DNA from 3 places in the Bradyrhizobium sp. UFLA06-24 genome. Region 3 is predicted to be linked to each of the others. Evidence: predicted binding sites of a transcription regulator. Region 3 holds the regulator's gene; each other region holds the start of a gene.
What was found. The regulator LexA, encoded in region 3, represses DNA repair genes until DNA is damaged. The targets are predictions, from matches to a motif close to TGTTCNNNNTGTGTTCNG.
Positions count from the first base shown of each region.

Region 1: IF809_RS11110 (ribonuclease T2 family protein) is a predicted target of LexA. The motif match lies at 1,058-1,075, and genes of this name have one in related genera.
Region 2: IF809_RS32745 (DUF3072 domain-containing protein) is a predicted target of LexA. The motif match lies at 959-976, and genes of this name have one in related genera.

Region 1 covers NZ_JADFUE010000010.1:55,137-57,394, forward strand. The annotation lists gene IF809_RS11105 (23S rRNA (adenine(2030)-N(6))-methyltransferase RlmJ) at 1-180, opposite strand, end outside; gene IF809_RS11110 (ribonuclease T2 family protein) at 308-1,012, opposite strand; gene IF809_RS11115 (hypothetical protein) at 1,133-1,594, opposite strand; gene IF809_RS11120 (hypothetical protein) at 1,776-2,081, shown strand; gene IF809_RS11125 (DUF3617 domain-containing protein) at 2,127-2,258, shown strand, end outside.
Region 2 covers NZ_JADFUE010000070.1:5,994-8,251, forward strand. The annotation lists gene IF809_RS32735 (hypothetical protein) at 133-330, shown strand; gene IF809_RS32740 (hypothetical protein) at 500-676, opposite strand; gene IF809_RS32745 (DUF3072 domain-containing protein) at 673-903, opposite strand; gene IF809_RS32750 (hypothetical protein) at 1,008-1,238, shown strand; gene IF809_RS32755 (globin family protein) at 1,235-1,462, shown strand; gene IF809_RS32760 (hypothetical protein) at 1,701-1,910, shown strand; gene IF809_RS32765 (hypothetical protein) at 2,022-2,249, opposite strand.
Region 3 covers NZ_JADFUE010000031.1:20,116-22,373, forward strand. The annotation lists gene IF809_RS23400 (hypothetical protein) at 1-230, opposite strand, end outside; gene IF809_RS23405 (hypothetical protein) at 440-634, opposite strand; gene lexA (transcriptional repressor LexA) at 804-1,505, opposite strand; gene IF809_RS23415 (molybdopterin molybdotransferase MoeA) at 1,682-2,258, opposite strand, start outside.

The sequences.
Region 1 (2,258 bases), on a different contig from region 3:
CCACTCCCCGCCGCGGCGCGCCTCGTCGCTGTCGAGATCATAGAGGCCGGCGCCTGCATGGGTGTCGATGACGCGGAAGGCGGCCGGCTTGTCCTGCAGATAAGTGAGGATGCGGGCCAGCACGATGTGCTTGATGACATCGGCGAAATTGCCGGCGTGAAAGGCGTGGCGGTAGTTCATGATCGGGGACCACGTTGTCTTGCGCGATCCCATCCCCTTGTCATTGCGAGCGCAGCGAAGCAATCCAGAATCTTGCTGCAGAGGCGGTCTGGATTGCTTCGCTGCGCTCGCAATGACGAAGCAGGAGCTAACCACCCCTGATCGGCGGCATCGTCACCTGGTCGCGGCGGCAGGAGCGACGTTCGAGCTCCTCGCAGGCGCGGAATTGCAGGTCCTTGCTGAGGCAGATGCGGACCTCGGAGAGCCGGGTCCGGTTGCAGGTGACCGAGACGGCTGCGTTGCTCAGGCCGGGATTAGCCCTGATGAAGGCTTCCTCCACCTCACCCGGCGCCACGGTTTTGGTCTCCGACAGGTCGAGATATTCGGCCGGGATCTTGATCGCCGCGCGCGCCTTGCGGATGGTCTCGAAATAGTTGCGATCTGTAAGCCCGGAGCAGGTGCCGTGCTTGTCCCATTCATTGAAGATCAGGCCCGGCGCCGGCATCAAATCGAGCATCGAGGAAACGATGCTGCGGTTGAGCCGCGGCGAGGGCCGCTGGCAATACTCCGGAAAGCCGTTCTCATATTGCGGCCACAGCCCGTGCACCACGAAGGAATAGGGGCGTCCCTCGCACTGGATGTTCGAGCGCCCGCCGCCGCGACCGCGTTCGGCGGCTTCTTCGCAGAAGGACGGCGACCATGACAACGACAGGACGTAGAAATCAAATTCTCCGGGCGCGTTCTGTCGCTTGTCCTGCGCCTTCGCGCCGCCAGCCAGCGCGATCAGCCCGGCGGCAAGAACCAGGGGGAGAGTCACGAGACGGGAGAACGAACGCAATCTAAAGTGAACCATGGCAACGCCTCTCAACTAGACTGTGCAATCAGCCTAGCAGCCAACAAGAACATTTCAAGAACAAAATTTGAGCGGATCGGCGATCTGCTGCTGGATCGGCCTCGAATCAAATTCTTCGGCTTAGGGCTTGGCGGCGCGGCAGGACGGGTTGTAGGCCCAGTTGCGGTCGAGCCCGACCACACACCATTCGACGCCATTGCCATAGCCGGCAAAGCCGCCGTCCTCGACGAGGGAGAAATGCACCTTCCGCACCTTACCGTCGGTGAGCATGGCGTCAGCGGTGCAGTAGCGGCGCGGAATGTTGTCGGATGCCCAGGGCCGGAACGCGACTTCGTGAACGGCGGCGAAGCCCGTGATCTTCAACGGCGAATTCCAGAACGAGCTTTCCTTTTCCCAGAACTGGGTGGCGATCGTCGGCAGCGCCTTGTCGCAATCGGCAACGGCGCCGTCATAGCGCGGTCCGCTCAGCCAGAAGTTCAGCTCCAGCGGATTGGCCGCCTTGGCCTCGCCGAGCGACAGCGCTCCGAACATGAGGCCGAGAACGGCGGCAAAGCGGAGCGATTTCAGGAAGGGGGCGCGCATGGGCAATCCGGACAGCTGGTCTTGCGAGGGTAGGACGGTGCCGCGAAGGTCGGGAGAGGTCAAGTGCAGCGCGGCAACACTTGGCCAGGAGTTGATCACAACGTCGCAGCCGAGCGGCCTTCCGTTCTTTTCACCGCCGCGCCGGCACCGTAAACTGCCGGCCATCAACGGAGTGACGGGAATGCGAATCATTGCGGCCGCGGGCCTTCTTGCCAGCCTGGTTGTTTCGGGGATGATGGCGAGCCAACCGGCGCGCGCCGACATCCTTCCGGTGCCGCCCATCAAGGGCAACGACACCGGCGGCATCATCGCCTATTCGATGGCGACGCAGGTCGATGCGCGGCAGGTCGCCGTCGATCATTGTGCGCGCTACGGGAAGGTGGCGAAATTCCTCGCGGTGCAGGCGTATGAGGGTGGCTACATCTCCTTTGCCTGCCGCTGGGTGCCCTACGGCGCCGCCGACCGGCCGATCCGCACGCTGTACTGAGGCGTTGTCGGGACGACAGCTCCATCTCAGCCAGGAGGCTCTCCCATGACGCGCAAGCTTGCTGTGCTCGGATCAGTCGTTTGCCTCGTGTTGTCCGTCGGCAGCGCTCTCGCGGACGATTTGCCGGTGCGCAAGGCCGGTCTGTGGGAAATGAAGATGGTCAGATCAGGCTCGGCG
Region 2 (2,258 bases), on a different contig from region 3:
CGACATTGGCTCGGCCAGGATCGGCGAGCCTTAGCTTCTGCAGCATCGATTTCATCGCGCGCGTTAACCAGTGTGAATGCCGGAACTCTGCGCAGCCGCGATGTTGCGCCTTTCAGGTTGAGGGGCGTTCTCATGTTTGATGCCGATACCAGAGCCTTGCTGCGCAGCATTTTGGACGAGGTCTGCGAACAGATCGATCAGTATCAGACCGGGACGCGCGCGCACGTCGCGGCGCAGATCCTCGCGGCGGCGGGTCGCGATGCTACGCCTGACAATATCAGGGAAGCGGGGATCGATGCGCTGAAGAGCGCGCCCACGATGTGGCGATAAACGGCAGCGCGGCGACGATCATTAGCTGAAGGCGAACCACGCGAGCACCGCGAACACCGGAATGATGGCGACGCCGAACAGCACCAGCGGCGCGGGCTCGTTTCCGGTGCGGTCGTCTCTCATGTCGGCTTCCTCGCGATACCTCCGCTTTGCCCTGCGGCGCGGCGGGTCAGGAAATCTCTTTCGGCAGATCCCATTCCGCCTTCGGCTCGAACGGCTCCGACTTGAGCCGGCGTCGATACTCGCGCGCCGCCGCGAGGAGGTTTTGCTTGACCTCCTCGTCGGCGGTTTGTGCGGCGAGGGCTTCGGCCCGGTGGGCCTGGTGCTCGAGGGATTCTGTCGTCATGCACGGCCAACTCTGCGGCGGGGCGTGCGTTCCAGACCGGCCTCGTGCTTCATCTTGTTGATCAGTTCGGAAGCCTCGGCTTTCGTCAGCTTGTGCTTCAGCTCGTCGTTGGGAACAGGCTTGTGGGCCTGCTCGGCGAGGGTGGTGAGATAGGATTCCTGCGCGCCGGTCATCGGATCATCGCCGGACACCCAGTCCTTCGGATCCTTCTGCGTGTTGTCAGCCATGACCTCTCCTTTCCTGACAAATCTGCTTTTCCGACCAACGTCGGACTCGACTCTTCGTTCCGTTTTTGTTCTCATGTGGTCATCTTCACAGGACGAGGCGGAACATGCCGGACCTGAACCAGCTCAGGCGCGAGATCGAGACCATGCGGGGCCAGCTAGGGCGGAAACGGAAGGACATCCTGACGCTGCAGCGGGCGGGGATCGGGACGGCTTCGGCCGAAGCGTTGCTGTCGCGGATGCACGCCAGGATCGAGACCCTCTGTGCGCAGCGAGACGCGCTGAACGGCGCGGAGCCGCCTCGCAAGGGCAGGGTGTTCGGAGGACGGAATCGGTGAAGGAGCCTCTCAGGTATTTTAGCGACGAGCCTGAACTTTCGCCCTTCCTCGCGGCGCTCCACGATGTCCGGCTCAAGGCGACGCGTGAAGGATGGTGCTATGCGCACGTCCAGGCCATCATCGTTGCCATCGACCAGTACGCCGAAGCCGCAACGGGCAACCGCGATTATTTTCTGAACAAGCCGCACTCCATCGGCCGGCCGCATCGGAGCGACGTGCCTTAGCGTCGACCAGCGTTCGCGATATCGCCGTCATCATTGCAACAGGTGCGGACGCGCGTGCAGGTGCGCGCGCGATTACAAATCCGTAAAAGCGATTGAAACATGAGGCGCCCGAACTATCTCTGCACCAGGCGGCAGCGTTACAAGCCGCCCTTCAACTGACCCGGCCAACAGCCCCGGACCGGGCCCTTCTTATTCCCCACGCGCTGGCCCTGCCTCACTGGCCTCAGAGGCGCTGAACATGGCTGCCCGCACCTATCACCACGAACGCTGGTCGGACGACGACGACCGGCTGCTTCGCACCATGTGTGAAACCGGAAAGAGCCTGACCTTGATGATCGTGAAGCTGAAGCGGCCGATCGCGTCGATCAGGTCGCGCGCCATCGAGCTCGGACTCCGTCTTCCCGGCACGCGCATCGGACTGCGGCGGAAGCACAAGCCGCCAGCGTGATCGGCCCTGTGGCCCGCGCCAGTGCCGCCGCGCGGCAAAACAGCTCGCCAAACAAAGAGGCCGCCAACGCGGCGGCCTCCAATTGTCGTGGCGATGCCAGAAAGAACGACATCACAGCGGCGGCAGGCCCGGTCCTGATCCCGGACCGAACGGGCCGGGAAAACAGCCGGGGCCGCGCAAGCCGCCGGCGATGACGCCGCCGACCCACTCGACGGCATGGACGATGGCGTTGCCGATGGCGCGGAAGGCATCGCCCAGCCAGTTCCCGCCGACAATCGACTCGAGCTCGGCATCTGTCAGCTCGATCATTCCCTCACGTGCGTGATCACTGTTCTGCATGGTTCTCTC
Region 3 (2,258 bases):
CCGAACTTGCCGACGCGCGAGTTGACGGTGCGCGTCCAGATCCACCTGTTGTCGTAGCGGACGTTATCGGCGAAGGCGAGCTCCGTTCCCGGCAGCAGGCAGACCGCGACGGACATGTCGGCTTCGGAGGCGAAGCCGCGTGTCGAGGTGCCGCGGAATGTTGTCGTGACGATCGTCTCGCCGACTTCTGCGGGACGCGTTGCGACGGCATGCAGGCTATAGTCACACATCGGGTGCTCCTCTATCAGGATAGCAACCCGCGCCTCTGTCCTGGAGGCACAGGCCTCTATCAGAGTGTAAGTCTGCGAGGCTCTGCTTGGTTGTAGGCAAATCTGCGGCTTGGGTCCGCTGGCGATAATCACAATATCTTTCCCGAACGCCTAGGAACAAAGCCTGCTCCGGTGCATTCGGCGGACCTTCTGCATCAATATCCGCAGCATCAATGTCCGGCCGGTGCCGACCAGCCCGAATATGGCCAGGCCGACTGCTGGACGGAGTTGAGGGCGTTGCGGGATTGCTGGCTTGTCGCTTGCTGCGCCTTGCGGAGGTGATGCTGCGGTTGCGCGGCGAAGGCATTCGGCGCTGACGCGGCGATCAGCGCGGTCGTGACGGTGCTCAGGATGATCTTGCGCATGGTGGTCTCCTCGGTCTCAAGGCCTTTGAAGCAATGAAGGCTTCGCTTCGTTGCAGCCTGCCGAGGATTTAGCGCTGGAGAGATGGCCGGATAATCTGTGCAAAACCAGAAAGACTATACAGCCGGAGCGGACAATCGTCCGCTCCATCGTTTGCTCGCGCGAGAGCGCTTAGTACTTCCGGTACAGCCCGATCAACTTGCCCTGGATCTTCACCCGGTTGGGCGGGAGGATCCGGACTTCATAGGCGGCATTCGCCGGCTCGAGCGCAATGGAGGCGCCGCGGCGGCGGAAGCGCTTCAGGGTGGCTTCCTCGTCGTCGATCAGCGCGACCACGATATCGCCGGTGTCGCAACTCTCGTTGCGTTGGATCAGCGCCATGTCGCCGTCGAGAATGCCGGCATCGACCATCGAATCGCCGCGCACTTCGAGTGCGTAGTGCTCGCCTGCGCCGAGCATGTCCGGCGGGACGCTGATGGTGTGGCTGCGGGTCTGCAGCGCCTCGATCGGCGTACCAGCCGCGATGCGGCCCATCACCGGCACTGCGACGGGGCGCTCGCCCTCGTCGGCGGGCGGGCTCGATGTCGTGCGCACCTTGCCGAGATTGCCCTCGATCACGCTCGGGGTGAAGCCGCGGCGGTTGCCGGCGGCGGCCTGGAGCTCGGGCAGCTTGATCACTTCGATCGCGCGGGCGCGGTTCGGCAGGCGGCGGATGAAGCCACGCTCCTCGAGCGCGGTGATCAGGCGGTGGATGCCCGACTTCGAACGCAGATCGAGCGCGTCCTTCATCTCGTCGAAGGAGGGCGGCACGCCGCTTTCCTTCAGCCGCTCGCTGATGAACCGCAGGAGCTCGTATTGTTTGCGCGTTAACATCTCGACCAAAATCCCCCTGACGATGTCGTTCGATTCCGAGACGCTGAAGTCAGCGACAAGCCGTTACATGCTCGAAACAAATCATGAACGGACACTATATGTTCGATACATGTTCCGCAACTGCTTAATTTACCGTGAACGCGACAAAGTTCGCGGAACGGTTGCGAACTCTGTGTTCAAACAGGCAGTCGCAGCACCTCGCAAGGCGCTCCCGCTTCGGCCTTGGGCGCGAACGGCGGGCGCACGAGAAGTGCCTGTGCCGCAGCGAGATTCGCAAGCAGCGAGGAGTCTTGATGATCGACGGGAACGGCGATGAGCGTGCCATCGTCGCGTACTTCGAGACGCGCGCGGAGGTAATCCTCGCGCTGGTCGTTGGCGCGGACATCGCGCCCGAGCACCGCGCGTTCACGGCAGTGATGAACCAGCGAATGGCCTGAGAGCGCGCGAATCAGCGGCACCATGAACAGGAAACCGCACACGTAGGATGACACGGGATTGCCAGGCAGGCCGATCACGCGCATGGCCCCGAGCCGCCCGTGCATCATCGGCTTTCCCGGCCGCATCGCGATCTTCCAGAACGCCATCGAGGTGCCTTCGTCCTGGAGCGCCTGCTGCACCAGATCGTGGTCGCCGACCGAGGCGCCGCCGGTCGTGATCAGGATGTCGGCGCCGGACTGGCGCGCGCGGCGGATGCCCGCGGTGGTGGCTTCGAGCGTATCGGCGGCGACGCCAAGGTCGATTGTGTCGGCGCCC